DNA from 3 places in the Alteromonas sp. DY56-G5 genome. Region 3 is predicted to be linked to each of the others. Evidence: predicted binding sites of a transcription regulator. Region 3 holds the regulator's gene; each other region holds the start of a gene.

Region 1 (10,758 bases), on a different contig from region 3:
TGTCCTGCATAATTTCGCTTAAAGAGAGTTCTATGGCACAACCTGTAATCAGTTTTAAAGGTGTTTCTCCTACATTAGGAAAGAATGTCTATGTTGATGGCTCGGCAAGAATCGTCGGTGATGTAGTTTTAGAAGATGATGCGAGTATTTGGCCGCTGGTAGCAGCTCGTGGCGACGTGAACAAAATTCGTATTGGTGCCCGTTCTAATATTCAAGATGGCAGTGTTTTACACGTTACCCGTAAATCTGAGAAAAACCCCAACGGCTTCCCACTTATTATTGGTGAGGACGTTACCGTTGGGCATAAGTGTATGCTGCACGGCTGCCAGTTGGGTAATCGAATTCTCGTTGGCATGGGCGCTATTGTAATGGATGGTGTTGTTGTTGAAGACGATGTGTTTATTGGTGCAGGTACATTAGTGCCGCCGAACAAAAGATTAGAAAGCGGATTTCTTTACGTTGGAAACCCCATGCAAAAGAAAAGACCGCTCAACGACGCCGAAATGGCATTCCTGAAACAATCTGCCGTTAACTATGTTGTATTGAAAGATGAGTACCTTGAAGAAGCGAACTAGTTTCGCTTCTCACCTTGCTCAACGATAGCCCTGACACGTTTTACAATATCTGAAGTATCGGGGCGCTTTTGTGTCCATATGTAGAATGCTTCAGCCGCTTGCTCAACCAGCATCCCCAACCCATCTATTTGCGTTTTGACACCAAGTTCGGCCGCATCTCTCATAAAGCGCGTGGGTGAGTTTTTATAAACCATGTCGTACACCACTTCACAGTTTTGTAAAACACCATCATTTAAACGGCACGGCAATTCATTGCTTAAACTGGCGGCTGTTGAATTAATAATAATATGAGGCGCAACATCTGCGATATCTTCAAGCGCAGCCACCTGCACTTTAGCGTTTGAAGCGGCACTTGCCACTTCCTCTGCTTTCGCTTTGGTTCTATTGGTGATGGTTAAAGAGGCGGCCCCTGCTTTTAATAACGGGGAGATTACGCCACGGGCTGCGCCGCCGGCACCAATAAGCAACACGCGCTTACCCTTAATTTCCACACCGCTGTTAAGCAAGTCGTTTACCAGCCCTACACCATCAGTGTTGAATCCCCATATTTCACCGCTGTCACCATTCATTAGCGTATTAACAGCTTGTGCATCTTTGGCTGCTTGGTCATCTACCTTTGCCAAGTTGAATGCATCAAGCTTAAAAGGCATGGTGACGTTACAACCTACCGCGCCTTCCTGAGCTAAAAACGCGTTGGCGGCATCTACAAAACCGTCTACTGGCGCAAGCATCTTTTCATAAGAAATCTTTTCTCCCACTTGTTCAGCAAACATTTGATGGATAGTTGGTGATAAACTCTGTGCAATAGGATTTCCAAATACAGCGAATTTTTTCATGGGAATACGAAACTTATTTAATATAAAGAAGAAAAGCGATAATCGTGCTTCGCAGAGTACACCATATGAACGTATAGGTGGAGAGGAGAAAGTACGGGAATTAGCAAATACGTTTTACGACATAATGGAAACCGATCCACTCGCCAATGAACTGCTAGCTATTCACCCCCAGCCATTAGACAGAATTCGTCACGTGTTCTTTCTCTATTTAAGTTTATGGCTTGGTGGTCCTGATGATTATCAGCAGCAGTATGGCCACCCGCGTCTGCGTGCACGCCACCTACCTTATACCGTAACACCGGAGTTAAAAGCTCAGTGGATGTATTGCATGCGAAAAGCCATGTTTAAAACGGTTGAAGATATCGCCTTAGCTCAACAGTTGATAGACGCACTTGATCAACTCGCCAATCACATGGTGAATACAAAATAAAAAAGCGCGTTGAAAGGATTAACCTTTTAACGCGCAACTCCCCTGTTACTGTCTACGCTCTTTATGGCGCATAAAGTAGTGCAATTGTGAAAGCCTAATAGTTAATAAGGCGTAGAACTAATAATTAGAATGTGTAACCCACCGATAAGGTATACACCCAAGGATCTATTTCAATATCACTTACCTTTCCCGCAGCATCACCCACTTTGAAGGTTGCTTCGGTATCTATATCAATGAATCGAACCGATGCATTGACATGCCATTTGGTATCAATTTGGTAATCCATTCCCACCTGTGCTGACAAGCCAAATGAATTATCAAGCGATAGGTCGCTTAAGCCAGCTGTTTCATTCGCACCTGTAAACTCTTCATCAAAGATAAAGGTATAGTTGATACCTGCACCAATGTATGGCTGAAACGCAGAGCTGGCATCATTAAAATAGTAGTTTGCGGTAAGCGTAGGAGGAAGATGCGTGACTTCACCAAGCTGATTACCCGTCCCTAACGGGTCAGCAACAGAAAAATTAACGTCGTGCTTAAAGGGCGTTGCGGCAAGCAGCTCGATATTAATATTGTCAGTAATAAAGTACGCTACATTTAAACCTAGCTGAGTATCGTTATCGATATTAAGAGCCACGCCAAGATCAGTTCCACCCGCGACGATGTTAGAAGTCGATTCGTCAGGAGCAACGGTCGTAAGACCGCCACGAACAATCCAGTCGCCCTGCTGGTGAGCGCTAGCTAAAGGTGAGAGTGCAGCAAGTGTAAGGCAAAGTGCAGATGCAGATAAAAAGTGTTTGCGCATGATGTGTCTCTTTTGTGTTTAACTAAGATGGCGCTACTTTACGCCTGTGGTTAAGAGAAACATTGATCCAGCGCAAGTTTGATAACTCACTGAAACACAGATGATATTCCACCTTGATGTAGATCAAAAAAAACGCCGCATTAACGTTAATACGGCGTTTTTTAGTCATTAAAGATGAAAGCTGCTATCGGCGGTCCGCGTAAGGATTTAAGCGCTGCCTTATTTAATAATTAATCACCAATCAGTAGGTTTTAACCAGTCTGTCAGCTTGGCCTCGGCGCTACCTGGTGCAGGCGTGTAGCAATACTCCCAACGCGCTAGCGGCGGCATCGACATTAGAATTGATTCAGTACGCCCGCCGGTTTGCAGTCCAAATAAAGTGCCCCGGTCGAATACAAGGTTAAATTCAACGTAGCGGCCCCGGCGATAAAGTTGGAAATCACGCTCTCTTTCACCGAAATCAGTTTGCTTACGGCGCTCAACAATAGGAACGTAAGCATCGATAAAGCCATTACCAACAGCCTGCATAAATGCAAATGACTGTTCAAAGCCCCATTCATTCAGGTCGTCGAAGAATAAACCGCCCACTCCGCGAGTTTCATTGCGATGCTTTAAGTAAAAGTAGTCGTCGCACCACTTTTTGTACTTAGGGTAGACATCATCGCCAAACGGCTTACATAATTTTTTAGCAGTATCATGCCAGTGTAAAACGTCATCTTTAAACGGATAAAATGGCGTCAAGTCGAAGCCGCCGCCAAACCACCAGATAGGTGCTTCGCCCTCTTTTTCTGCAATGAAAAAGCGAACATTAGCATGTGACGTTGGGATATACGGGTTATGTGGATGAATAACGAGTGATACACCCATTGCTTGAAAGTTTCTTCCCGCAAGCTCAGGGCGATTAGCCGTTGCTGAAGCAGGCATTTGACTGCCAAACACATGAGAAAAGTTAACGCCGCCTTGTTCAATCACCGCACCATTTTTTAGTACTCGAGAACGGCCACCGCCACCTTCTTCTCGCTGCCAGCTGTCTTCAACAAACTGGCCCTTACCGTCGGCAAGTTCAAGGGTTTGACAGATGGTGTCTTGCAGCCCTAGTAAATAGCTTTTTACTTGTTCTATTACTTCAGGGGCATTTTTACCGTCCAGTAATTCTGCTGATGTCATGCTCTTATTACCTCTGCTGTGTCACCATCGCGAATGGTACTGGGTTTAGTTGCACCGCCTACTTCCCCTTCTACATAGAAAACGGAATCAGCGAATACGGCTTTTGCCTCTTCAGTGGTGATGGCTGGCGGTTGGCCGGTCAGGTTAGCGCTTGTAGAAACTAACGGTTTACCTAACTTGTTGCACAATTCCACTACTACAGGGTGATTAGTTACGCGCACCGCTATTTTACTATGCTTGCCGGTTAACCAAACTGGCGCAGATGACGACTTAGGTAATAGCCAAGTATTAGGGCCTGGCCAGCTCGAAAAAATATCGGTGCGTCTGTCAGGGCGAATGGCGTTATCGTTAACATAAGGCAGTAGCTGACTGTAGTTTGCAGCAATCAAGATCACGCCCTTTTCTACCGGTCGCTGTTTTATCTCTAACAGCGCATTTACAGCGTCTTCATTGTCGGGGTCACATCCGATGCCCATTACCGCTTCGGTTGGATAAACGATTAAACTGCCAGCTTGGAATGCGGCAACAACAGGGTCTACTTCAGGTGAGTTAGCCTCAACGGGGGTAAACGTGTTTACGTTCCCATTTTGGATATCAGACATGGTTTTAATCTCTACGTATAGTTCTTCGTTTAGTTGTTCGTATAATTACTTTTTAAAGCCACAACTAGGCTGAGGACACTGTAACTGCCCCTTTTTATCTATCAATACTCCCCAACCGCAGTCTGGGCAGCTTTCATTTACCGGCGTGAAATTTAGCACATATCGACATTGTGGATAATGGTTGCACGCAAAAAACTGTTTGCCGTATTTGTTAGTACGCGAGATTAGATGCCCTTTCTTACACTTTGGACAATCCACCATAGTATCTTCTTTTTCTTTAATGGGCTCTATGTGATGGCATGAAGGAAAATTGGTACAGCCGATAAACATGCCAAACCGCCCTTTCTTTATGGCTAAGTCGGATGCGCATTCAGGGCAGGCTACACCGTCTAAGGTTTTCAGTATGGTGGTTTGTTTATCGTGAAGTGGCTTACTAAAGCTACATTCCGGATAGCCCGTACACCCGATAAAAGGGCCGGATTTACTGTTCTTTATATGAAGAGGTTTACCGCACTCGGGGCAATCTCCGAAATTATCATCGAGAGCATGCTCGTGCGCTGAAAAGAGTGAATGGTCTATTTTAGACATGTATTGGACGTTAAGGCCTTAAACGCGCTGCAATTTCACAGCGCATTTTTAAGTAAAGATTCAAATACCAGTGACTACAACTGCATTAATGCAGAACACCATCTGGCTCTTCGAACAAAAGATCTTCCATTTGTGCGTAGGCTTTCTCTTTGCCAGGTACGTTGAATAGTACCATTAGCACAACCCACTTCAGGTCTTCCAAGCAAAATTCATTGGAATCAATTTCCATAACGCGATCTATAACCATTTCGCGTGTGGAGGCATCCAACACATTAACCTGTTCTAAGAACATAAGAAAACCGCGACATTCCACATCTAAACGCATTTGTTCTTCATGCGTGTAAATACGGCTTAAGCTAGTGCTAATACCTTTGCAAAAGTACGGTTTGATGTCCGTCTCTTGCAGTGCCGCTAACTTTTCTAACCATGCGAGGGCTTTATAAATCTCATCGTGATGAAATCCTGCGCGCACAAGCTCTTCCGTTAACTCGTCTTGGTCAACACGAATTTCCGTTTCACTGTGAATGAAGTTTTCAAACAGATACATGAGGATATCGAACATATTATTTTCCCCTCAATTTAACGTAACCACCAGGGACAGCGGCCACTAAACCACGCAACTCATATTCTAATAATGATGCCATTGCTTGCGATACAGATAAGGCATTGCGCTGGGCTATGACATCAATAGCGGTGATGTCATAATCCACACTAGCTAATAATTTATCGGTTGCCAAGCTATTCGCTGTACTTTTTTCGTTTTGCTCGTCAACATTCAAGCCTAGTTGTTCCGGCTGAACGCCAACTTCATCTAGAATGTCGCTTATATTTGTTACTAATTTGGCGCCCTGTTGGATTAACCAGTGGCAACCTTCAGCGTAAGCGTTAGCGATATTACCCGGCACAGCGAATACTTCCCGCCCCATATCTGCGGCCAAATTTGCAGTTATCAAGGTGCCACTCTTAATTTTTGCCTCTACCACTAAGGTTCCAAGGGATAACGCTGCGATAATTCGATTTCGCCTTGGAAAATGCCAAGGCTTAGGTCCCTGCCCCGGAAAAAACTCTGTAACGGTAACACCTCCGTCATTGTTGATAGCTTCATAGAGCTTACTATTTTTAGCCGGATATACCTTTTCAGGTCCCGTACCCATTACCGCAATGGTTCCGGTGCTACCAGACAGTGCGCCTTGATGGGCGGCGCTATCAATGCCCATGGCAAGGCCGCTCGTCACTACAACTCCGCTACTAGATAACCCATAAGCAATGTCGTTTGCGGTACGCTTACCCTGAAGGCTGGCCCTTCTGCTCCCCACTATGGCAATCTGCGGTTTTTGAAGTAGGGCTTTGTTTCCCGTGGCAAATAGCGCGAGGGGCGGACTGTCTAATTGCTTAAGTGATTCTGGATAGTCAGGCGATGACAACGGCACGATGTGTCTATTGTCGCTCGCTTGCAGCCAGTTTATTGCTGCATCAATAAGAGGCGGTGAAATGTTGTTAGTGAGTTGTTTAACCTCGTTAGGCAGCGTAGACGCGTTGCTGCCTAAATCGACAGTAGAAAGTTGATACTTTTCGAGAGCCTGTAGCCATAGTTTAGGTGAAACACGCTGAGCGGAAGCCAGCGCTATCCATGCTAATGTTTCGCTGTCTAACTGAGAAGATTGTAGTGCCATTATCGCTCCTAATGCGAGCGACAATGAACCATGCAACGTTTAAGGCTTGGCGACAATGAAGCCGCGCTTTATCCCCTTATTCGCTCGCGTAATTAATCCGTAACTTGCCGCATCAAATGTTTTAAACACAACAACTTCACCTACTTTAAGCGCGGGTTGCGATACTGTATCGATAAACCACTCACCACCAGTGTTCGCGCCGGGTTCATCTACATAGCGTGGACTTTCTTCGTCAATAATGGCTGGACCTTGTGAGTAAAGCCCCAGGACCGTACCTGGCGCTACTTCCATACTGCCTAAATCAAGAATGACAACGTCGTATTTGCCAAGTAAATCGTGATCATGCAAATCTCCAACTATTGCGCCTCGCTGCGAAGTAGCCGGAACAAGTTCAAAGCCTTCAGGATGTTCAAATCCACCCGCCATTAACTTATCACCGCGCTTAGCTTCTTGGTTCGCATCGTCGATGAAAAGCAACATCGTGTTGCTACCTTCATCTTTTTCCACTAGTGAAGCTGTTGAAACATGGGTAACTTGAATACCAAGGATTTCCCCATCAAGATTTCTAATCGTAGCGTGCTTTCTTACTACTCTGTACTGATCGTCGGTACTGAATTGTTGCTGGCTTAACACAAAATCATCAGACGCAAACCTTACGTTTCCATCCTGATTACCCAGCAATTTAGGTAGCGAAGCATAGCTTTCCTCGTCTAGCAGCATATGTTGTCTAATGAATGGAGAGATAGATGTCCACGACAACACATCAACAGGCTTCGGTTTTACTCGCTTATCGGTAGCCGGAGAAAGCTTATAGGAAGGTTTGTCGCGCTTTACACTTAATACAGGCTGCCCATCAACATACCCAACGACGATAACATCGCCCGGGTAAATAAGGTGTGGATTGTCGATTTGGGTGTTGGTTCGCCATAATTCAGGCCAGAGCCAAGGCTCGTTGAGAAAGACGTTAGCGATTGCCCATAGCGTGTCTCCACGCTTTACTGTGTAGGTTTCTGGCGCGCTCTCTTTTAGCTGCAGCGCAAAGGTAGGCAAAGAAAGCAGTGCACCTAAGATAAACAATGCTGCACGACGCGCGTAAATCAATCGCTTTTTCAAATTAACCACCTGCAAATTATTCACTGTCACTTATTGTTGATTTTTCAGACAATAGCACTATATCGGCATAACTAGGTATTCTAATAGGGTTTCGGTAAAAAACTGCACGAAACAGCCCGATATACGTTAGAATAGTAACTTAATAAGCACTGTAAAGTGTGCTGGCAATTAGATCGTATATGAATTTATACAGCGAAAAGGTGAAGTAAGCGAGAAATGGCAATTTTAGACGTATTAAGTTTTCCTGATGAACGTCTTCGCACGGTAGCTAAGCCGGTTGAAGAGGTTAACGACGAAATTAAACAATTGGTATCGGACATGTTCGAAACCATGAAAGACGAGAACGGTATTGGCCTTGCCGCAACGCAAGTTAACCGTCACGTTCAAGTTGTTGTAATGGACGTATCAGAAGATCAAAACGAGCCACGCGTATTTATTAACCCTGAAATCATTCGTAAAGATGGCTCCACGATTAGCGAAGAAGGCTGTTTATCAGTGCCGGGTAATTACGCGAAAGTTGAGCGCGCCGAAGCAATTACGGTAAAAGCGCTAGACCAAAACGGCGAAAACTTTGAGTTGGATGCAGAAGGTTTGTTAGCGATTTGTATTCAGCACGAGCTCGACCATTTAAAAGGTAAACTGTTTATTGATTACCTTTCACCGCTTAAGCGCCAACGTATTCGTAAAAAGCTTGAGAAAGAAGCGCGTCTTGCGGCAAAAGCCTAAGGAATAACGTGACAACTCCATTGAAAGTGATTTTTGCCGGTACTCCGGATTTTGCAGCTAAACATCTATCAGCGTTACTCGAGAGCGAGCACGAAGTCATTGCTGTTTACACCCAGCCTGATAGACCTGCAGGGCGAGGTAAGAAACTTACGGCTAGCCCGGTTAAAGTATTAGCAGAAGAAAACGCCATTCCTGTATACCAGCCTCAATCGCTTAAAGCTCAAGACGCTCAGGAAGAATTAGCCTCGCTCAATGCCGACTTAATGGTAGTTGTTGCTTATGGACTGATACTGCCTACAGCAGTGTTAAACGCACCTAAGCTAGGTTGCATTAACGTGCACGGCTCTATTTTGCCCAAGTGGCGAGGCGCCGCTCCAATCCAGCGTTCAATCTGGGCGGGTGACGCTGAAACTGGCGTAACCATAATGCAAATGGACGAAGGCTTAGATACGGGTGATATGCTGCATATTGCAACATTACCTATTACACCTGAAGACACCAGCGCCACCTTATATGAAAAGCTTGCAGAGCTGGGACCACAAGCGTTGGTCGAGGTCGTTAATGAATTTGATCGTTACACACCTACCAAACAAGATGATTCTCAAGCCACCTATGCGAAAAAGCTATCTAAAGAAGAAGCCCTTATTAATTGGGCAGACGATGCAGAACAAATAGAGCGTAATATCCGCGCCTTCAATCCTTGGCCTGTAGCGTGGATGCAGGTCGAAGATCAGAACGTTAAAGTATGGTCTGCCAGCGTTGTTCCTTTAAATAACGGTGCCACGCCAGGTACGGTAATCAGTGCCAATAAAGAGGGCATTACTATCGCTACGGGGCGCGATGCTCTATGCATTACATCTCTTCAAATTCCTGGCAAAAAGGCGCTTCCAGCGTCAGACGTTATCAATGCTCGCCAAACGTGGTTTGAAGTGGGCCGTTGTCTGACACAAGCGGACTAAACGTGAAACCATTACCCCTTCCCAAACAAAAAAACCTGCGTGCAGATTGTGCGTGGGCCATCTATCAAATTTTAGAGCAAGGCAAGTCATCGCGTGAGTGCTTAGAACGCGTTCAGCGCAGACACAACGCCAAAGATAACGCATGGATTCAAGAGATGTCACTAGGGGTAATGCGTCGCCTTCCCCTTTTACAGCACTGGCTGCGCTCTTTGTTGGATAGGCCTCTAAAAGGCAACAAGAAAGTCATAGAACATCTTATACTTCTTGGTTTGTACCAGCTTAATTTTTCCCGCGTTAGCAACCACGCCGCCGTTGGCGAAACCGTCGCCGCAGCATCTTATTTAAATGCCTCAGGGTTAAAAGGGTTAGTTAATGCGGTACTACGTAATTTTCAGCGAGAGAACCTTGCAGACAAACCTGTAGACGACGCAATCATAAACAGCGGCTTGCCAAAGTGGTTGTTTAAGGCAATAGAGAACGCCTATGGTGACGACGCCGAGCAAGTTCGTAACGAAACGAATGCCATGGCCCCCATTTGGCTTCGCGTAAATAAGTTGCAAACATCCTTGGCAGCATTTACTCAGGCGTTAGATAAAGCAGGGGTTGAATATACCCTTAGCGCAAACCATGCTGATGCCGTAATTCTGACTAAGCGAGAAGACATTACTGCCCTGCCTGGTTTTGAAAAAGGTCACTTTGCGGTACAAGATGGGGCAGCGCAATTAGCCGCACATTACCTAAAGCCTCAAGCGAACGAACGCATTCTAGACTGTTGCGCCGCACCAGGCGGAAAAACAGGGCACATTGTTGAGTCTGCACCTGATACGCAGTACGTATTAGCGCTTGATGCTGATGCTACCCGCCTAAAACGGGTAGAAGAAAACATGACTCGCCTTAAGCACACTGTCGATATCAAGCAAGGTGATGCAGCTAATCCTGATACCTGGTGGGACGGAAAGCCCTTCGACAGAATATTACTGGATGCCCCCTGCTCTGCTACCGGCGTGATTCGACGTCACCCAGATATTCGCTGGCTTCGAAAAGCCAATGACATCGACAATTTAGCACAGCTTCAACGGCGTATATTAGAAACGTTGTGGGGTCTATTAAAGCCAGGCGGCACGCTGCTTTATGCAACATGTTCTATTTTGCCAAAAGAGAACATGGCGCAAATACAGCAGTTTCTCGCCGACACTCCAGATGCCTCGTTATCGCCCATAGTGAAAACAGAAACCGTTGATAAACCCGGGCGCCAGATAACGCCAGGGGAGCAACAAATGGATG
Region 2 (10,758 bases), on a different contig from region 3:
CGAAGTGCGCCACGATGCCCAATGCGTTATTCACCTGCATACACTAGCCACAATCTCAGTCGCATCTGTCAAAGGCGGGCTTAAGCCCTGGAGCCAGTATTCAATGTTTTCGCTACCTTCACTTTCTTATCACAGCTACGAAGGTTTAGCCGTTGATGATAGTGAAAAGAAACGTTTGCAGGACGACCTTGGCGACACTAATCACATGCTTTTGCCTAATCACGGCGGTCTAACCCTTGGTCCCACCGTTGGCGACGCCTTTATGCGCTTTTACGATTTGCAGCGTGCGTGCGAAATTCAGCTTGCCCTGATGCAGTCTAATGAAGAGGTTATCGAGATACCGCAAAGCATTATTGATGGCATATACGCACAGGCTAATGTGGTTCACAGCGGCGAAACAGGCGGCCAAAAAGCATGGCCTGCCATGCTTCGCAAAGCTTACAAACTAGACCCGGGCTTCTGCGAATAATTTAGCTTAGCCAGCTAAACGCCAACTTATTTCAAACAGGAATTGTTTATACATTATGAAAGTCACCAAAGTAGAAATTTTTGATATCGAATGCCCTAAGCGCCCTCAGTGGAACCCGGTTTTCGTACGCGTTTACACCGACGAAGGTATTACCGGTGTGGGCGAAGCAGGACTGGCTTATGATTGGGGTCACAGCGCCGCAGCACACATGATTAAAGAAATTGCCGAAGCCATGCTGATTGGCTTTAATCCTTTTCACACTGAACTGCTGTGGTCGAGAATGCTGCGCGAAGGCTTTTGGGGATTAGGCGGCGGCCCGGTTATTTATGCTGCGATGAGCGCTATTGATACTGCACTTTGGGACATTAAAGGCAAAGCGCTTGGCTTACCGGTTTACGAATTACTGGGTGGCAAAACTAATGGCAAGCTCCGTAGCTACGCTAGCCAGCTACAGTTTGATTGGGACAAAGAAGTAACCAAGCTTAACGACCCCGCTGACTATGCTCGCGCCACTGAAAAAGCACTTAAAGATGGTTACGATGCGGTTAAAGTTGACCCCATCGTTTACGATAAAGATGGCAACACCCATTTCGACAGAACCAAACTATTCACTAAGCCCGAGCTTAAACTTTTCAAAGCCCGTCTTCAGGCAATTAGAGACACAATGGGCGAAAATGGCGACATCATCTTTGAATGTCACAGCTTATTAGGTGCATCAACGGCTATCCAGCTGGGTGACATCGTTGAAGAAATTGGCTGTCTATATTACGAAGAGCCAGTGAATTACCTTAACTCGAAGCTTCACGACAAAGTAGCGAAGAACGTGAATGTGCCTATTGCGGGCGGTGAACGCTTGTACCACCGCTGGGATGTACGCCCTTACCTTGAAGACCAATCTATTGATGTACTTCAGCCTGACGTTGGCCTTTGTGGTGGTTTCACCGAAGCGAAAAAGGTGTGTGACTATGCCGACATTTACGATGTACGTATTCAGGCTCACGTTTGCGGAGGCCCTGTAGCGACAGCGGCAAGCCTGCATCTAGAAACGGCCATTCCAAACTTCTTAATTCACGAGCACCATACCTACGCTATTAAAGACTGGAACCGTGAACTTTGCATTCAAGATCCTCAGCCAGTAAACGGCTTCATTGAAGCGCCTGACACACCGGGAATTGGTATCGATCTAAACGATGAGGTGGTTTATCGCTCGCCGCACATGACGGTAACTGAGCTTAAATAAAGCTGAAACCCAACGGGTTTATTGAAGGCAATAAACCCTAGGCTAGTTCAGCAGCTTAAGTAAGCTAGCTTTATGCGATGTCGTACCATCGCTTCGCATTTTCGTACAGCAGCGCCGCTTTTTGAGTTACAGAAAGCGGCGTTGTCATATCAATGAACCCATGCCAAAGCGCGGCATACGGCATTCGCCACTGACACAGCGGAAAATTGCTGGCAAACATCATGTGATCTGTGCCAACGGTGTCCAGCAAGGTTTCAAAAATATAAGACGCACGCTGCCACAGCCAACGGCGATCTTGCATTTCTAATCCTGAGAACTTAAACACAACTTGCTGCGTTTCATTCAAGTCGCGAATATTCTGCCGCCATGTTTTAAACGCAAAGCTATTTACATCAATTGGCGCTATTGCGGCATGGTTTATAGCCACTTTTAGCGAGGGTGTTTGTTCTAGTACCGTTAGCAGCGCATGCACAGCATTGCTATCTGCAAGATTTAACTGCGCTTCAAAAGACAAGCCTTGCGACGCCATATGATGAACTCCCCATTTAACCTTAGGGGTGCGTAAAAGTACTTTAGCATCGTCATCTAATATGTGACGAAGCCCACCTATTGACTGGTACCGCTTTAGCTTGTCGATATGACTGCCAACATTATTTCCCGTTAAATCGATACACCCAACCGAACGGAATGGCAGCGTACAATGACGCTCCAAGAACGCAATTTCACGCCAGGGTCTTTCGTTATCGTAACCCGCTTCAATGTGAACAAAACCGCCTAACTGCCCTAACGACGCGCAATAGAGCATGTGCTCTGTAGTATGTTTTGCAATCGCTTTTTTATCTGGCCAAAAGGGGGCATTGGCTGGTTTCAGCCAACCATAGTGCCCTTCGTTTAAGGCAAAGAAGTGAATATGAGGGTCTATCCAAGTGATTGAAGGCTTGCTCATCTTTGTTTATAAAACCTTGGTTTATGCTATTGCTGATAAGGCATTTCGCGTTGCTTTTCTGTTCAGCCCTATCTATTGTGCTCTTTCTATTGTGCTGTGTAGCCCCCATCCACCGCATACAAGCTACCCGTGATGAACGACGCTTTGTTGCTGCATAGGAAATAAGTCAATTCAGCTACGTCTTCGGGCTGGCCCAAACGTCCAATAGGTTGTGCAGCGGCTTCTTCAGCTACCACTTCATTTTTATCTGCCCCAGAACGTGCCACATAATTATCAATGGCGTTATGAAATAGAGGGGTTTCGATGGTACCCGGGCATACCGCGTTAACGCGGATATTATAGGGTGCGTAGTCAAGCGCGGTGGTTTTCGCCATAGACGCCAACGCACCTTTGCTGACACCGTAGGCGAACGAATTGCGCTTTCCAATAAAGGACTGATCTGAACCCATCACCACAATCGCGCCGCTGCCCTGCTCTTTCATGGTTGGCAGGCAAGACTTAATCGCGCCATACGCCCCTTTTACGTTCAAGTTTAGTACCTTATCAAGCAGCGCTTCATCAGTGTCTTCAATGGTTGCTGAAACATGTATACCGGCATTACACACCAATGCGTCTATGCGTTGATAAGAACTAATAACCTCATTCACCGCGGCTTCAATATTACGCACAACACTTACATCACACGGCTTCCAGATAGCATTAGGTAACGCTTGCTCAAAGTCTCTGATATCTAAATTAATGACTTGATAACCGTTTTGACTAAACAGCTTGCATACCGCAAAACCGATACCCAAGCTTCCCCCCGTTACAATGCAAACCGGGATCTGCGCATCATCACTGCTATGTTTAAGGTTTTTCTTCGCGCTTTCTGAATTCATGTTTTTATGTACCGTGTTGCTTGTGCGTATGTGAACGGGTTATTTCAATGTAAGCTAAGCATGCCAGTGAGAATTTGAATTGCAAGCGAGCCTACCACTTGAGTTCACTTTTCTATATTAACATCAATGCGTCAGACATAATCACCAGAGCCTGTGTGACCTTTGCTGCACATTTAAAGTCCATGAGTCTTGGAAAACCTATGTGTTTCTCTCATGTCAGTCCGCATAGATCATTACCCACATCATCCAAATTTATTATTAACTTTCCTTTAACGGACTATTCGGACTACGCTTTTTGTGACTATAATAGACAAAATTAAAACACTTGTTTGAAAAAGGAGTCATCCATGCCTCTGTACCACGCCCCTACGACTGATTTTCAGTTCTTGTTAAAAGACTGGCTTGGACTTGATGCTCACTACGAAAAGCTCGGTATCAGCGACTTTGATAGCGAGCTTGCCAACGAAATTATTGCACAGGGTGCAAAGTTTGCTTTGGATGTGGTTGCCCCTCTTAACCGTGAAGGCGATGAAGAAGGCTGTACGCTAAAAGACGGCAAAATTACCACGCCTAAAGGCTTCGCTGATGCCTATCAGGAATATGTTGCTAACGGCTGGAATGCAATGCTAGGTACTGCCGAGTACGACGGGCAAGACTTGCCGTACACCATGGCTGTGCCTGTTCACGAAATGCTAAACGCGGCGAACTTAAGCTGGCGTTTAACCACCATGCTTACTGAGAGCGCAACACTTGCGGTTACTAAGCACGCCAGTAAAGAATTAAAAGATATCTACCTTGCTAAGCTAATCAGCGGTGAGTGGACAGGTACCATGAACCTGACCGAACCTCACGCAGGAACAGATTTGAGCTTGCTTAGTACCAAAGCTGAGCCACAAGGCGACGGCAGCTATAAAGTCACCGGTAATAAGATTTTTATTACCGCAGGCGATCACGATTGGAGCTCGAACGTTATTCACCTTGTTCTAGCTCGTCTGCCTGATGCTCCCAAAGGCGTTAAAGGCATCAGCTTATTCTTAGTGCCCAAGTTCCTTCCAGATGCCAGCAATGAGCCTGGCGAGACGAACAGCTTGTCAGTGGGAAGCATCGAACACAAAATGGGGATCAAAGCGAGCCCGACTTGCGTGATGAATTTTGACGGTGCAACGGGTTACCTTGTAGGTGAAGAAAACCAAGGCCTAGCATGTATGTTCACCATGATGAACGATGCACGCTTCCAAGTAGGTCTGCAAGGTTTAGGGGCGGCAGAAGCCTCTTACCAAGGCGCGCTGACCTATGCCCGCGAACGCGTTCAGTCTCGCGCACCTCAGGGAATTCAAAATCCAGAAGGCAAAGCAGACCCGATCGTCTTTCAACCTGACGTAGCGCGTATGTTACTTACGCAGAAATCACTGATTGAAGGCTGTCGTGCACTTTCACTTTTCTATGCCAAGTTTATGGACGTTGAGAAGCTTGGTGAAGGTCAAGAAAAAGAAGATGCCGACAAGATACTTCAGTTTTTAACGCCAATCTGCAAAGCTTTTATGACGGATATGGGCCTTGAGACCACCAGCCTAGGTGTACAAGTATTTGGTGGTCACGGCTTTATTCGTGAATGGGGTATGGAACAACTTATGCGCGACGTGCGCATTGCTATGTTATATGAAGGCACCAACGGTATTCAGGCGCTAGACCTTATTGGTCGTAAGCTTACCCGAGATGGCGGTCAAATGATGGAAGCGACCTATAATGCGTTTAACGCTTTGGTCAGCGACATTCAAGACAGTGAGGCGAAGGGTCTGGCTCAAGGAATTCTTGATGACTGGCGTGCATCTTCAGCCGATTGCTTAGGTATGGATGCCACCACCGCTGCAGCTGCTGCTTGTGATTACTTGGCATACAGCGCCTATTCATTGATTGGTGTACTGTGGTACAGCATGGCCGACAAAGCGCAGGCATCAGGTAATGCAGTACTTGCAGCGTCTAAGATGAAGACACGTGACTTCTACATGGAACGTATATTAGTACGTCGCGATGCGCACAAAGCCGCTTATAAAGCTGGCCCTGGAAGCACCCTTGCAATATCAGGTAATGAGTTTGATTATCTGTAGGCAGCTTATTCTGCTATAGCCCGTGAAATATGGGCTATGAACGCAAAAAAGGTCACTATATGTGACCTTTTTTATTATGATTTGAACGAAACTATTAGTCGTTCGCTGCTACTTGGGTTGAAAACGTATCTGAAAACCAATCGTTAAGCATCGCTTTTTCATAAGAAAGCGATTCCGTGCGATTGCGACGAATATTCGACTCCATAAAATCCATATCTTTAAGTTTCACATCTTCACCACTTAAAATGACCTGACCGTCGGCATTAGCCAACGAGTAGCTGAATGTCATTCTAGGAATATCAACGCGCTTAATGATACGGACGTCGCTACCGGCGCCGTTACCGAAGCCGACAAACTGGCTTGGCCAAACCTGACCAGCTAAATCAACATTTGTTACTGTCATTGACAGCACTTGCGACTCAGGTAAATCACTGGCCAAATCTACAATGTGTTCTTCAAGCTCTTGTAGCGTTCGTTCGCGGAACCGTTTGCGTGACTCATTAGTTGGCTTAACATCGCTATATGTTTCAGGTTCTTCCCAAGTAATCTTTACTTCTGCCGCCTGGGTGGGAGCGAAAACAGCAAGAAGTCCAACCGCAGTGGCACAACCTAAATAAGAAAAAGTACGTAATTTATTCACTTTTATGCTCCTAAATTCAGTCGTTTAAACTATGAGTTAGCAAGACATTTAGAGAAAGCTTAGCATGCAGCAATTGTCGGCTTTTATATCAGCTTTACATTTAACCAACCTGGTTAAAATTGGCTAGTCTCGCTTTGCTACTTGCATAATTGACGACTGTTTAATGATTAGGCATAGTTGAACGCGTTTAGTTCCCGTAAAGTTGGGGTTTATATCGTCCTTTTCACAATAGGTGTGATAAAAACGTTTAACGCTTGCGCTGTCAGCGGTGATTTGCTGAACATATGTTTGCTGGTAAGGCTTTAAGGGACTCAGCTGGATATTAATTTTATCTTGTAAATTACGCAGTTCTTCTCGCTCCGGTAAGGTGGCAATTGAAACTAGCCATTCAGAAAGCGAGTTCTGGATATCTTCAAAGAGATACTGAACAAAAGGAGACCGCAGCACAATTACCAAAACAATAATTTCAGCAGCGATGATAAAGAACCTTAACATGACTTCTCAGCTAACTTTGACAGACGTTTACTACAAATAGCGCCAATTTTTAGCACCTTTCTCACTATGTGCTCAACTACACTTTGCCAATTTACATTTTCACAATGCTCACTGTACACGATTCAAACGGTAATTGACCACATTATTATCGACGATAATAGGGTCATATCGGTTTACCTGTAAATACAGCAAACTATACTCATGTATAGTAGGTAAAGCCTAATCGTCGATGTTGGGCATCAAATGGCATCTGGCCGTTATATTAATCCTCATTATTCACGTAGCTGTATTTAACTATTTACAAAGTTACATAGACTGAGGAAATCAAAACAAAAAACGACTTACGTTCTGAAGTTTCAGTATTGACTGAAACTTTAAAAAGATACACCATACGCCGCATTATTGATCTACATTAAATATGACGTTTTGAACGCAGTTATACTGCACAGGCAGTTCGTTACGTCACATAAGGTTAAGCTATGAATGAACAAATACCGGTAAAGACCGTTACACCGGTAAAAGTACATAAACCCAAAGGTGGACCTGAGGGTAAACGCCACGACTCTCGTAGCCGTATTTATGTGCGGGCTGTACAAGGCCCTCTGGAGACATTTAGACGCATGTTTGGCCTTTTCTTTTTGGGCCTCTTTGCCATCATTCCATGGATTCAGTACAACGGGCATCAAGCCGTGCTACTCGACATCGGCGAGCAGCGATTTACTATATTCTCACTAACCTTATGGCCTCAAGATCTCACTTTGTTGGCCTATATATTTATTGTTTCCGCCTTTGCGCTGTTCTTCGTCACCACTTTCGCTGGTCGAGTGTGGTGTGGATTTATGTGTCCTCAAACAACGTGGGTATACATTTATACGTGGTTCGAAGAGAAATTCGAAGGCCCGCGCAACAAGCGTATAGCGCTAGATGCACGCAAAATGGATGCAGATAAATTTTTGCGTAAAACAGCTAAGCACACCGCTTGGGTATTGGTAGCGCTGTTAACGGCTTTAACCTTCGTTGGCTACTTTACGCCAATTGATGAACTGTTTATCGATTTTGTAACATTTAACACCAGCTTCTGGGCAGGTTTATCGGTTATTTTCTTTGCCGTCTGTACGTACGGAAACGCTGGCTACATGCGCGAAATCATGTGTACGCACATTTGTCCCTATGCTCGCTTTCAGTCTGCCATGTTCGACAAAGACACCTTTACTGTATCGTACGATGTAAAACGTGGTGAACAACGCGGCCCGCGACCACGCAAACTTAGTCACGAACAAGTAAAGGAAAAAGGTTTAGGCGACTGTATAGACTGCAACCTGTGTGTTCAGGTATGCCCAACCGGTATCGATATTCGAAATGGCTTACAATACGAATGCATCAACTGCGGCGCCTGTGTTGATGCCTGTAACGGTGTTATGGATAAAATGGGTTATCCTAAAGGCCTGATAAGCTTTACCTCTGAAGAAGAACTAGCTGGCGGTAAGACTCATATTTTACGTCCAAAGTTAATTGGTTACTTTGTAGTTTTAGTGGTGATGATAGGCTTGCTGTTTGCCAATATTTGGATGCGCAGCCCCACCGAAGTTGACATTATCCGCGACAGAAACTCGCTATACCGCGAAACGAATGAAGGGCTAATTGAGAACGTTTATACAATAAAAGTACTTAACAAAACTCAGCAAACCCAAACCTACTCTATTGCTGTAAAAGGTTTGCCTGACTACAAGTACATTGGTGAGCAAACTGTAACAGTTGAAGGCGGTGCGGTGTATAGCACGCCAATTTCAGTTGCAACTGACGCCTATAATCTGGAAGATACGGTTACCGATATTTTTATCAGTGTAACCACCACTATTGATGGGGAAACGGTTACCGTTGATGAGCCAACTAAGTTCCTTTATCGATGACAGATTTTTCATTCTCTGGGCTTAGCCCAGACACCATATTAGATGCCCTGGAAAGTCAGGGCATTTTTCTTCAAAGCGGTTTGCTAGCACTAAATAGTTATGAAAACCGCGTCTATCAGTTTTTGGCTGAAGACGGTCAGCGCTATGTAGCAAAATTCTATCGCCCAGGTCGATGGACCGACGCTCAAATTCTTGAAGAACACGCGTTTGCTGCAGAGCTAATCGATAACGAAATTCCATTGGCTGCGCCCATTTCTCTCAATGGCAGCACGCTGCATCATCACACCGTGGCCGAAACTGATTATCGATTTGCGTTATTTCCTTCGGTGGGCGGTAGACAATTCGAAAATGACAACCTTGATCAACTCGAATGGATGGGGCGTTTCATTGGCCGTATTCACCGCGTGGCCCATGCTAAAGGGTTTGCACATCGTCCCTCGATTAATATTGAAAGTTACCTCGATGAACCGAAGCAGGTGCTTATGCAAAGCACACTGCTGCCAGAGCATCTAAAGACAGCATTTTTTGCCATACTTAACCCCGTTATTGATGCCACGAAAAAAGCGTATAAGCCAACATCGAGTATTCGGCTTCACGGTGACTGCCACCCAGGCAATATACTGTGGCGCGATGGCCCTACCTTCGTTGATCTAGATGATTGCCGCATGGGCCCTGCTATCCAAGATTTGTGGATGATGCTAAGCGGCGACCGCCAACAACAACTATTGCAGCTCGATACTTTGGTTGAAGCATACGAGGAGTTTCACCCGTTTGACACTGCACAGTTGCCACTTATTGAGCCCCTGCGCGCTATGCGAATGGTGCATTACATGGCATGGCTTTCACGACGCTGGGAAGACCCTGCTTTCCCGCGGGCATTTCCTTGGTTTGCTGAAGACAAATACTGGGAAGGCCAAATACTTGCTCTGAAAGAACAGCTATCGGCCCTTCAAGAGCCTCCACTGAAATTAGGATATTGAGCCAGTCCCTTTACTGCTGAAAAAACGCTTTTTCGATGACCGTTGCCGATAATCTTATGGCGGTTACGAAAAAGCGTAAGGTATAAGAAACCGTATTCGCTATCACTTTTTAACTTAGATATAATCGACAGTGTGTAGGTGCTCTTGTCTAGCTCCATATTGACTACGGCGACAAGGGTTAAACGGGAAATCAGTGAAAAACTGATGCTGCCCCCGCAACGGTAAACTCAACGCGTTGTCGTTTTCTTTTCATACGCCACTGTCTTTTATGCGTTACGTATTAAACGCCATTAGATGGGAAGGCAAAAGAGCTATTACATTTTTAGTAATGGTGAGTAAGCCCGGATACCGGCCTGTACTTCATGGTGTCGTTTGCTTGCTCACATCCATAATTAAGCAATGCGTGCACTTTCCCTAATCATGTGCTCGGGTGGAGCGCATCAAAGACAACATAAAAACCATGCGTACACATTTTACTAAAGCAGCCCTTAGCGCTGCAGTTATTTCGTGCTTAAGCACACCTGCCTTTGCTCAAACTTCTGACCAAGATATTGAAACTTTAACAGTAACAGGCACGCGTTTGCCTATTTCGTTAACCAAACTTCCTGGTTCAGTATCGGTACTAACTGAAAGCGACATTAAAGCTTCGGGCGCACTTCAACTTACCGATCTAATTCGCGGCCTACCTGGCGTTAGCTTGTCTCAGTCAGGCAGTCCTGGTGGCTTAACGGAGCTGCGCGTGCGCGGCGGTGAAACCAACCATCTACTTGTTTTAATTGATGGCGTTGTTGCCAACGACGTAGGCCAAGGAAGTCTGGTTGACCTTGCTCACTTAACTAGCGCAAACGTGGTGCGCATAGAACTTCTTAGAGGCCCGCAGAGCGCAAGATGGGGCAGCGGCGCTATCGGTGGTGTATTGAGCATTACTACGAAATCAGGCCAGTTTGCCGATAATGCGTCACACGTAGACTTCTCTGCTGGCGTTGGCACACAAGGTACGTTGCAGGGCAGCATGAACGCGCGCTCGCAAAGCGATAACGTAGGTATTTCTGCATACGCCAGCTACATACGTACCGACGGTGACAACGTATC
Region 3 (10,758 bases):
TGCTAACCTGTCATCAATTAAGAATTCGCAAGTTTCATTGACAAAGTTGCAGCTGTTTCCTATTCCATTAACTACGCTCGTGTCTTTTAACACCGATGACTGGAATTTATGTGCAAGGTATACACACACGGCTACAACAATAATAGCCACTAATGGAAGCTGGGAATGTAAAATTTTTGATCGTTTATTGTTATCGTTATTTAGCATTTCTTAAATTTTGTGTATTTCTTCATTGACGGAGATCAAGCTTAGGTAGTTTATGGTATCTTTTTGTAATTAAAAACCTTATCATCCGCGTACCAACTGGCTTGGAGACAATAATTATTACTCTTTCCGAGCTCGGTGTGAAGCGTTATTCCTTAGCTGATACACGTCTCGACCGTACTATTCCGGCAGTTGGAGACCATAGTTCATTTGAAGTGGAAGATTCATTAAAATGAGTGAAATAAGCCAAGCACAACCTGACTACAATTATAAAGTAGTTAGGCAATTTACCATCATGACCATAGTCTGGGGTATCATTGGTATGGGCCTAGGGGTATTTATTGCCGCGCAGTTATTTGCACCTATGCTTAACTTTGACACACCATGGCTAACATTCTCACGTTTGCGTCCGTTGCACACTAACGCCGTTATTTTTGCCTTCGGCGGCTGTGCGCTATTTGCAACGTCGTACTACATCGTTCAGCGTACCTGCCAGGTAAGACTGTTCAGTGACAAACTTGCCGCATTTACCTTTTGGGGTTGGCAAGCCGTTATCGTTTTAGCTGTTATCACCCTGCCTATGGGTTTAACCAGCTCAAAAGAATACGCTGAACTAGAATGGCCAATTGATATCCTTTTGGCACTGGTTTGGGTCGCTTATATCATTAACTTCTTCGGAACCCTAGTAATCCGTAAAGTTTCGCACATTTATGTTGCAAACTGGTTCTTAGGCGCGTTCATGTTAACTGTTGCAATTCTTCATATTGGTAACAGCATGGCTATTCCGGTATCTTTCACTAAATCGTATTCACTGTATGCAGGTGCAGTAGACGCTATGATGCAGTGGTGGTACGGCCATAACGCGGTAGGCTTTTTCCTAACTGCGGGCTTCCTTGGTATGATGTACTACTTCGTACCTAAGCAGGCTGGTCGCCCGGTTTATTCATACAGACTTTCAATTGTTCACTTCTGGGCACTTATCTCTCTGTATATCTGGGCTGGTCCTCACCACCTTCACTACACTGCCCTACCAGACTGGACTCAGTCACTAGGTATGGTGATGTCTATTATCCTATTCGTTCCATCTTGGGGTGGTATGATTAACGGTATTATGACGCTATCTGGCGCGTGGCATAAACTTCGCACCGACCCAGTATTGCGTTTCCTTATTGTTTCATTGTCTTTCTACGGTATGTCTACCTTCGAAGGCCCAATGATGGCAATCAAGACCGTTAATGCACTGTCTCACTACACTGACTGGACAATTGGTCACGTACACTCTGGTGCTCTAGGTTGGGTTGCAATGGTTTCAATTGGTTCAATTTACCACTTAATTCCAGTGCTATTCGGTCAGCGCGCTATGTATAGCACCAAGCTAGTTAACGTACACTTCTGGTTCGCAACTATCGGTGTTGTTCTATACATCGTAGCAATGTGGATGTCTGGTGTACTACAGGGTCTAATGTGGCGTGCAGTAAATGCTGACGGTACGTTAACCTATAGCTTTGTTGAGTCATTAGAAGCGTCTAAGCCTTTCTATGTGGTTCGTTTCATTGGTGGTTGTTTCGTGGTAGCAGGTATGCTTGTTATGGCATACAACACATGGAAAACCGTTCGTGCACCTAAAGGCAGTATCGCTGCAGACCCAGCGACTCAGCCGGCGTAGTAAAGGAGACGAATAATGAAAAACGCACATGAGTTAATTGAAAAGAACGTCGGTCTGTTAACGGTATTAATCCTTATCGCTATCAGCTTCGGTGCCATGGTTCAAATTACGCCGTTGATGTTTCAGCAGCAAGTAATGGAGCCAGTAACAGGCCTACGTCCATATACCGCGCTTGAGCTTGAAGGTCGTGACATCTACATCCGTGAAGGTTGTGTAGGTTGTCACAGCCAGATGATCCGTCCATTCCGCGCCGAAACAGAGCGTTATGGTCACTACAGCGTTGCTGGCGAATCAGTATGGGAGCACCCCTTCCTTTGGGGTTCTAAGCGTACTGGTCCTGATCTAGCACGTGTTGGTGGTCGTTACAGCGACGAATGGCACCGAGTTCACCTGCTTAATCCTCGCAACGTAGTACCAGAGTCGAACATGCCAGGCTTTCCTTGGCTTGCGGAAAACACGCTTGATGGTGAGTTTACAGCTAAAAAAATGGAAGTATTCCGTGGATTTGGCGTTCCGTATACCGACGAAGATATCGCGGGCGCGAAAGCGGCAGTACAGGGTAAAACGGAAATGCAAGCCCTTATTGCTTATCTACAATCTCTTGGCACACATTTGAAATAATATGGACCAGGGAATTGTAGGCAGCATTTTTACTGTCATCGTCTTTGTAAGCTTCATCGGTGTTGTGTGGTGGGCATTTAGCAGCCGCAACAAGAAAAAATTCGATGAAGCGGCAAACCTAGTGTTTGCAGACGAAGAAAAAGAAAAATCAAAAGAAGATTAGCAGGAGTCTCGAACTCATGAGTATGTTTTGGACAATTTGGATTTCAGTGATAACTCTAGGGTTAATCATTGGTTGCTACTTCCTTTTACGCTGGTGCCTTTCTAACAAGACTGGCGTAGCTGAAGGTGAGTCAATGGGCCACAAATTCGATGGTATTGAGGAGTTGAACAATCAACTTCCTCGCTGGTGGACAATTATGTTCTACATGACCATCGTTTGGGGCTTTTTATACCTAGCGCTTTATCCTGGCTTAGGTGCGTTTGAAGGTATTTTGGGTTGGAAGAGCTCTAACCAAAATATTCAATCGCTAGAAGAGTCAGCTCAGGCGCGTATTGATGCTAAAGAGCAAGGCTACCTAGTAGAATATGACCGTGAACTAGATTTCGCTGCCGAGAAGTTCGATCCGATCTTCGAAGCGTATGCACAAGTTCCTGTTGAAGAACTGGCTAAAGACCCAGAAGCAAATAAAGTAGGTCAGCGTTTGTTCCTACAAAATTGCTCTCAGTGTCACGGTTCTGATGCACGAGGTCAAAATGGCGGCTTCCCTAACCTAACGGACAACGACTGGTTGTACGGTGGTTCAGGTGCAAAAATCGTTGAAACTCTTACGCTTGGTCGTAAAGCGGCTATGCCAGCATGGCTAGATGCCATGGGTGAAGACGGTATCGAAGAAGTGGTTAACTACGTACTTAGTTTAAGCGGTCGCGATGTGGACCCTCAGCTTGCAGAAGCAGGTAAAGCTCGTTTCGCAGCGTGTGCGGCTTGTCACGGTATGGACGGTAAAGGTAACCAAGCACTTGGTGCACCAAACCTTACTGACAATATCTGGCTATACGGCGGCAGCCACAGAGCGGTAACAGAAACGCTTACTTACGGTCGTAACGGTGTAATGCCTTCATTCAAGAAAACCTTGGGTGATGACAAAATTCATGTTGTTGCAGCGTATGTATACAGCCTTTCAAATGATTAATGATTTAAATCATTAAATATCTTAAAAAGCCTCGTTACTACGGGGCTTTTTTTATGAGAAAATACAGCGGTATAGAGAGTGCCATGCGAACATTCTTTGTACACTTTTAACATGTCTCGCCAACACTATATTTATCATTATTTGCCGGCTTTACGTGTAGTTGGGGAAGTAAAAATAAATATGTTGTTAGTGAAGTAAATACGAGAAAGATTTCGATGAATAGACCCTGGTATAAAGAGTTCTGGCCCTGGTTTTTAATTGCCGTACCTATCATTACACTCATCATGGGTGGCGTGTTGTTAAACCTTGCTATTAGCACCGAAGATAGCCTGGTGGTGGACGACTACTACAAGGAAGGAAAAGCGATCAATGCCCGTCTGGACAAAGAGGCCATAGCCCGCCGCAAGAATATCACTACCGATTTAACCATTGAAGATGGCAGCATAGCGCTAGAGTTTCATTCAGGTATTCCACAAGAAGGTAATGCGGTTAAACTAAGCTTTTATCACGTAACGCTTGAAGAGCGTGATGTCAGCGTTTTATTAAGCCGCGACGCTAACGGTATTTATCGCGGTTTTGTCGAAGAAGATCTTGATGGTAAATGGCGCGTATCGCTAACCCCTATTGATGATAGCTGGAAAATACAAAATACCATCTATCTGCCCCACTCTGGCAAAATGAAATTCAATCCATAATGGCCAAGCACGACTGTTACCATTGCGGCTTGCCTATTGCGGGCTCAGACGATGGAAAATTTACTACCGTGATATTAGGGCAGCAACGCGACATGTGTTGCCCTGGATGTTTAGCCGTGGCCGAAGCCATCGTAACCAACGGTCTTGAAGACTATTACCAGTTTAGAACCGAACCAGCGCAAAAATCAGACGATGGCATTCTAGAGACACTCGACAAGCTCAAAGTGTATGACGACCCTGCTCTTCAAGAAGAATTCGTTTTTGATGAGGGGCAAGATAAGCAGATTCAATTAACCCTTGAAGGTATCACGTGCGCTGCGTGTGGATGGCTTATCGAAAAGCAGTTGTCAAAAGTAGAAGGGATAAAGCAAGTCGCGGTAAACGTCCAAGAGCGCCGCGCTTTAGTTACTTGGTCACCTTTTCAAATCAAGCTTAGTCAGATTCTTTCTACACTAAAACGCATTGGTTATGTTGGGTCGCCATTTCACCCCGACGAACACGAAGCCAGTTATAAACGCGAACAAAAGACTTTTCTGAAAAAGCTTGGCCTAGCAGGCATTATGACCATGCAGGTGATGATGCTGATGACGGGGCTGTATTTTGACTGGTTTGGCGCTATTGAATTAGAAACCCGACAGTATTTTTACTGGGTTGCCCTTACGCTTACTACACCTGTGGTGCTGTATTCAGGCAGCACTTTTTATGTGGGCGCCGCCAATGCGCTAAGCGCAAGAACGGTTAATATGGATGTACCCGTTACGCTCGCCATATTCGGTACTTACATTGCTGGAATTCGCTCTACAGTATTAGAGCAAGGCGAAGTGTATTTTGAATCTATTTGTATGTTCATTTTCCTGCTGTTACTCAGCCGCTTTTTAGAACATCGTAGCCGTCATCGCGCCGCACAGATCTCTGCCAATATGATGCAGTATGTACCCGTTTCAGCCACCAAATTACTGCCGGATGGCAGCCTAACCGAGTGTCTGGCAAAGCAGTTAAGAATTGACGATGTGGTGCTGGTTAAGCCTGGTGAAACAGTCCCCATTGATGGGGTGGTAACCGACGGCAACGCAGCGGTTGACGAATCTATGCTTACCGGCGAGTTTAACCCCGTGCGTAAGTCGAACAGTAGCCCGGTATACGGCGGCACGGTTTGTCAAGATGGTACGCTAACCATTACGGTTACGCAGACCCTTAAAAATGCGCTGGTAAATCAAATTGTACGACTGCAAGCAAGTGCCATGGCGAGTAAACCTAAAGCAGCGCAGATAGCCGATAATTTTTCTCGCTATTTCGTTACCGCGGTATTGCTGATTTCGGCGTTAACCTATGGCTTTTGGGCGTATCAGGGTAGCGACGAGGCATTTTGGATCACCATATCGGTGCTGGTTGCAACCTGCCCTTGCGCATTAGGGTTGGCTACGCCATCAGCGTTAACCTGCGCTATGGCAAAATTAAACAGACAAGGTATTTTACTAAAACGCGCCGATGCGCTTGAACAAATTACTGACATTGACACCATCGCATTAGACAAAACCGGCACGCTCACAAAAGGCAAATTTACTATTTCAAATGCCTGGTACGCTGACGGTGTGGATAGTAATAGTGCGCTATCAATTGCCCGCGCTTTGGAGTCACGCTCTGAACATCCGATTGCCAAAGCCTTTAGCGACGATATAGCCTTTAGCGACGGTGTAGCCCTAAGCGAGATTTCTGCCTCTAGCGGCAGTGCTGACGCTATCGATAACACGGTACACAAAGTGACTAATTTTACCGTTACGCCAGGAGGTGGTATCAGCGGTGAGATCAATGACACGTTGTTTTCTATGGGATCTGTAGCATTCAGCGTTCACGAATCACAGCTAAAACTCATTGAAGCGTTCCCTTCAGCTAACGTGTTTCTCACGGTTAAGGGGCGTATTATGGCGGCGTATGAAGTAAAGGATTCACTAAGAGAAGATACGCAAGAAACTCTCGATATATTAGCTGCAAGCCATACTCTCGCCGTTTTAAGTGGTGATACACAGCAAAACGTTAATGCGCTTACCGCACCATTGCCAATTTCGACCGCTAAAGGTGGCCTAACACCTGAGCAAAAGTACGAAGCCGTTCAAGCTATGCAGCAATCTGGCGCGAAAGTAATGATGATGGGTGACGGTATTAACGACGCTCCAGTTCTTGCCAGCGCTGATGTGGCAATTGCAGTGGGTAATGCCACAGACGTGGCTAAAACTGCCGCCGACGTGATACTGCTTGGCGATCAGCTGCTTTCTGTACCAGAACTTATTCGAACTGCGCACCAAGTGAAGCAAAAAATAAGGCAAAATATTGGCTGGTCGGTAGGTTACAACGTTTTGATCTTACCTTTCGTCGTATCAGGCCTACTTTCACCGTGGATGGCTGTTGTTGGTATGTCGTTAAGCAGTATCATTGTGGTCACAAACTCAACGCGACTCTTGAGCAAATAGCATGAGTATTATTTACGTATTAATTCCAATCGCCATCATCATTGTTGCCGTCGCTATCGTGATATTCTTTTGGGCGGTGAAAACCAATCAATTTGAAGATTTAGATCGCCAAGGGTATAGCATACTGTTTGACGATGATCTTCCGCCAGAAGAAAAAAAGCTAGCTGAGCAACGCAAGCAACTTCAAGACAGTAAAGTAGACAAAAGCCAAGCGCCACATGGAAGGGATTAACTACTTCTCTGCCTTTCTTATCGGCTTAGCCGGCGGAGTTCACTGTGTGGGAATGTGCGGTGGAATCGTCGCTGCGCTAAGGATGGTATCGCCTAAAGGCGCTTCAGCACTACCCTATACCCTTGCCTATAACATGGGACGTATGGTGAGCTACACCATCGCCGGAGCAATAACCGGGGCAATTGGAAAAATTGCAGCAGATTATATACCTCTTGCCAACTATGCCCTTTCCCTACTTAGCGGAATCATGTTGCTTCTACTGGCGTGTTATTTGGGTAAGTGGTGGACTGGCTTAACGGTGCTGGAAAATGCTGGTAAAGGCCTATTTTCCAAAGTCCAGCCGCTTTCAAAACGCTTTTTGCCATTTAAGACCCCTTTAAGTGCATTGCCTTATGGTTTTATTTGGGGTTGGCTTCCTTGCGGTTTGGTGTATTCCACACTTACCTGGTCTCTCGCAGCGGGTAATGCGCTAGAAGGCGCAGCTATTATGTTCTTCTTCGGTTTGGGTACATTACCCACCTTACTCGCCGCAAGCGCTGGTAGCCAATATATTGTTCAAAGTTTTCAACATAACCATTTTAGACAAATTATTGCAGTAATAATGGCAATATATGCAGCTTATCTTATTCATAGCGCAATCGTTTAAAAATGGGTGTATTATTGTCGGGTATTCTTTTAGAGAGCGTGCATTATGAGCAAAGGAAGCCAATTTTCTATTCACTGTCAAAACTGTAGTTTCAGTCACTTATGTTTACCGGTGGCGTTAAACAAAACAGAAATCGAGTCTCTTGACGATATTATTGAACGCAAGAAGCCGCTTCATAAAGGTGACACGCTGATTCAAACTGGTGATAAATTCCGTTCTCTATTTGCAGTGAGAACCGGTTCATTCAAATCATTTGTGACTAATACCGAAGGTGAAGAACAGATTACCGGCTTCCACTTTCCTGGTGACATTATCGGTTTCGATGCATTAAGAGAGAACAAGCACCAAAGCTATACTTCTGCGTTAGAAACTGCCATGGTGTGTGAGCTTCCCTACGAGACCCTCGACGAAATGTCAGTGCAATTTCCAAAGCTACGCCACCAGATCATGAGTTTCATGAGCGCTGAAATAAAACAAGATCACGACATGATCATGCTTTTAAACAAGCGAACTGCAGAAGAGCGCTTACTGTATTTCATCTCACACCTGTCGCAACGCTTTGAAGAGCGTGGCTTTTCCCATAGAGAATTCCACTTAACCATGACGCGCAACGAAATTGGAAACTATTTAGGATTAACGATTGAAACGATTAGTCGTCTGTTAAGCCGTTTTCAAAAAGACAACATCATAAAAGTAGACGGCAAGCTTATTACTATTTTGGATTTCGATAGGCTAAACACCAAACTAGCGGCGCTTAACGGCCCTAGCGTTGTCTGCGGTTAGTCCTTTTTAAGTGTTAAATAAGGCGCGCACTAAGCGTAATGCTAGTCAGTTAAGCTGACTGGCTTTTTTCTTTGTGGGGTATTTAGTCGGTCTTTTCCTCACAACTCGTGGATAATACCTGTCAGGTCGTTTGTCAGGTAACTTCATCATCCTCAACGATTCCATCAGGTATTCATAGTGGACGGGCAGTTTGGTCACTGTGTCTGGGATGGTGGTCAGGAAGAAAACGATGATATGCCTCATGCATAGACCGAAGCTAAGCCGTGAGGGAGATAGCTCCGGCATATCTTTTACGGCATCAAGCATCATCACTCTAATCAGATTGTAGGCGAGTAATAGTCCCCACAGTTCCTGACGCACCATCTCAGATTTCTTGCTGCGAAGCGTCAGCTTTGCCTGATGTAACGTCTGTTTCATTTCCCTGAAGCCCAGTTCTATTTCCCAGCGTTGAACGTACACATCGGCAATCTCTTCGTAGGGGAACTGCATAGCATCGACCATTGAACTAAGCACGCGGTAGGTCTTTCCGTTTACTTCGTAGCTGGTCAGTCTCGCTTCGATGGTTTCAGGTAAACCATCAAACTTCTTCCGCGCCTGAGGCGAGGTCTTGAGGGTGACTACAGCATCATGTTCTCTTAGTTGATGTTTCACTATGTACTGTAAATCTTTACGGGCGGGCAGCATCCAGTGCGTATTAACACCTTTGGTCATCCACAGGTGCAGTAATCCCAGCGAGTAATATCCTCTGTCGAAGAGGGTTAGAGAGTTATCAGGGACTGAAGGAATAAGCCGCTCTGCAAGAGACATCTCTCCGACATCACGGCCGTCAAATTCACTGGCCAAAAGAAGGTGGCTAGACGTTTCCATCAGACTACACATGCGTACCTGCGGGTACGGGTTATCGCCCATCACATTCCGGTCACATCCGAATGCGGCAAGGTTCTCAGTGGTATCCTGGGCACGGAACATCACACCATCAACCGCCAGTACATTTAAACCACACCACTGTTCAAAGGCATACTCACCAAATGCCCGCTGTGCCATCAGCTTAAAGACATGACCGACAGCTTCTTCGCCCAGTCGCTGCCGGGCCTGCACCACTGCGCTGGGAGCAACAAACCTGTTTTTACCAGGTAACGAGATATCCAGTTTATTCGCGATATCCCAGACCGGATCACTACGAAACAGACTCATACCAACAATAGTAAATACGACCGAATCCAAAGGTAAGCGGCGACGTCTGACGGTCGCTACCCCCGATAAAGCATAAGCTTGCTGAAGAAGCTCAGGGTCAATTAAAGACATCAGTTTATTAATAGCATTCAAATCTTCTGCATGAGCAAATGTATCATCGAGGTTTGTAAGCAAAGACATAAAAAAAATCCGATACCAGAGACTGATATCGGATTTTGAAGTCTTAAAACGATCGGTCAACCGATCAGGAAAATATTCTTAACTGATCGGCATTACGCACTAAGCGCGCTTTTTTGTAACCTGTGTTAGCCACCTATCTACCCTTTCAGCGCCACGCCGGTTGCTCCATATTCAATTCGGTGGGTTCACTCATGGTCGCCTCGTAAAATTCTTGATCTAAAACAACTTACGTTTTTCCCAATGTCGTTTATAGTTAGTATTAGAAAGCTTCGATTTCGACAGCCGCTACTAAGTTTCGTAGTTAGGGGGACGTTATGATTGAGTGTAAACGAATTCTGGCCGTGGTAGATGCCGAGCGCGATAACCAACCTGCACTAAGCCGAGCTTATGAACTCGCTTCAAAAACAGGTGCTTCAGTTACCGCCATGATGGTGGTATACGACTTATCTTATGATATGACGACCATGCTTAGCCCGGATGAGCGCGAGTCAATGCGCGATGCAGTTACAAAGGAGCATGCAAAATGGCTTGCCACCCACTTAAGAGAACAAGGATTCACTGAAACTGATATCGTTGTAGAATGGAATAATCGTGCGTATGAGTCGATTATTTACTACACCCTAAACAATCAGATAGATTTAGTGGTAAAGGCAACCAAAAAGCACGACGATCTTGCTTCTGTTATTTTCACCCCCACCGACTGGCATTTAATGCGTAAATGCCCTCGCCCAGTATTGCTCGTTAAAGAGCACGACTGGCCAGAAGGAGGAGAGATTATTGCTGCAGTAAACGTAGGCAGTGAAGACGATGAGCATGCCGCACTTAACGATAAGCTCACCCTCATTGCTAACGACTACGCCTCTTTATTGAAAGGTAGCGTAAATTTGGTCAACAGTTACCCTTCTACACCACTTAATATCGCCATAGAAGTGCCTG

Evidence for each region. Region 3 encodes FNR, which switches genes on or off when oxygen is low (the NO sensors DNR and NnrR bind a similar motif). Its sites were predicted from a motif close to TTGATCTAGATCAA; they were not measured.
Region 1: a site for FNR is predicted at 2,760-2,773, ahead of NO989_RS20730 (OmpW family outer membrane protein). Genes of this name have one in related genera too.
Region 2: a site for FNR is predicted at 7,179-7,192, ahead of ccoG (cytochrome c oxidase accessory protein CcoG). Genes of this name have one in related genera too.

The regions. Positions count from the first base shown of each region.
Region 1 covers NZ_JANHZQ010000072.1:1,634-12,391, reverse strand. Annotated here, with positions in the region: gene NO989_RS20745 (gamma carbonic anhydrase family protein) at 33-575, shown strand; gene aroE (shikimate dehydrogenase) at 572-1,411, opposite strand; gene NO989_RS20735 (group II truncated hemoglobin) at 1,410-1,841, shown strand; gene NO989_RS20730 (OmpW family outer membrane protein) at 1,966-2,646, opposite strand; gene hemF (oxygen-dependent coproporphyrinogen oxidase) at 2,881-3,813, opposite strand; gene NO989_RS20720 (Sua5/YciO/YrdC/YwlC family protein) at 3,810-4,415, opposite strand; gene NO989_RS20715 (type I DNA topoisomerase) at 4,461-5,003, opposite strand; gene NO989_RS20710 (DUF494 family protein) at 5,089-5,565, opposite strand; gene dprA (DNA-processing protein DprA) at 5,567-6,676, opposite strand; gene NO989_RS20700 (LysM peptidoglycan-binding domain-containing protein) at 6,716-7,789, opposite strand; gene def (peptide deformylase) at 8,006-8,515, shown strand; gene fmt (methionyl-tRNA formyltransferase) at 8,524-9,474, shown strand; gene rsmB (16S rRNA (cytosine(967)-C(5))-methyltransferase RsmB) at 9,477-10,758, shown strand, end outside.
Region 2 covers NZ_JANHZQ010000003.1:121,359-132,116, reverse strand. Annotated here, with positions in the region: gene NO989_RS02430 (class II aldolase/adducin family protein) at 1-469, shown strand, start outside; gene NO989_RS02425 (mandelate racemase/muconate lactonizing enzyme family protein) at 525-1,709, shown strand; gene NO989_RS02420 (amidohydrolase) at 1,780-2,655, opposite strand; gene NO989_RS02415 (SDR family NAD(P)-dependent oxidoreductase) at 2,742-3,533, opposite strand; gene NO989_RS02410 (acyl-CoA dehydrogenase family protein) at 3,881-5,641, shown strand; gene NO989_RS02405 (DUF3016 domain-containing protein) at 5,736-6,281, opposite strand; gene NO989_RS02400 (hypothetical protein) at 6,405-6,776, opposite strand; gene ccoG (cytochrome c oxidase accessory protein CcoG) at 7,256-8,686, shown strand; gene NO989_RS02390 (serine/threonine protein kinase) at 8,683-9,666, shown strand; cobalamin riboswitch at 9,786-10,038, shown strand; gene NO989_RS02385 (TonB-dependent siderophore receptor) at 10,127-10,758, shown strand, end outside.
Region 3 covers NZ_JANHZQ010000006.1:9,093-19,850, forward strand. Annotated here, with positions in the region: gene NO989_RS04155 (hypothetical protein) at 1-207, opposite strand, end outside; gene ccoN (cytochrome-c oxidase, cbb3-type subunit I) at 437-1,870, shown strand; gene ccoO (cytochrome-c oxidase, cbb3-type subunit II) at 1,886-2,491, shown strand; gene NO989_RS04170 (cbb3-type cytochrome c oxidase subunit 3) at 2,493-2,654, shown strand; gene ccoP (cytochrome-c oxidase, cbb3-type subunit III) at 2,671-3,624, shown strand; gene NO989_RS04180 (FixH family protein) at 3,840-4,319, shown strand; gene NO989_RS04185 (heavy metal translocating P-type ATPase) at 4,319-6,787, shown strand; gene ccoS (cbb3-type cytochrome oxidase assembly protein CcoS) at 6,789-7,019, shown strand; gene NO989_RS04195 (sulfite exporter TauE/SafE family protein) at 7,006-7,665, shown strand; gene fnr (fumarate/nitrate reduction transcriptional regulator Fnr) at 7,711-8,448, shown strand; gene NO989_RS04205 (IS4 family transposase) at 8,494-9,822, opposite strand; gene uspE (universal stress protein UspE) at 10,137-10,758, shown strand, end outside.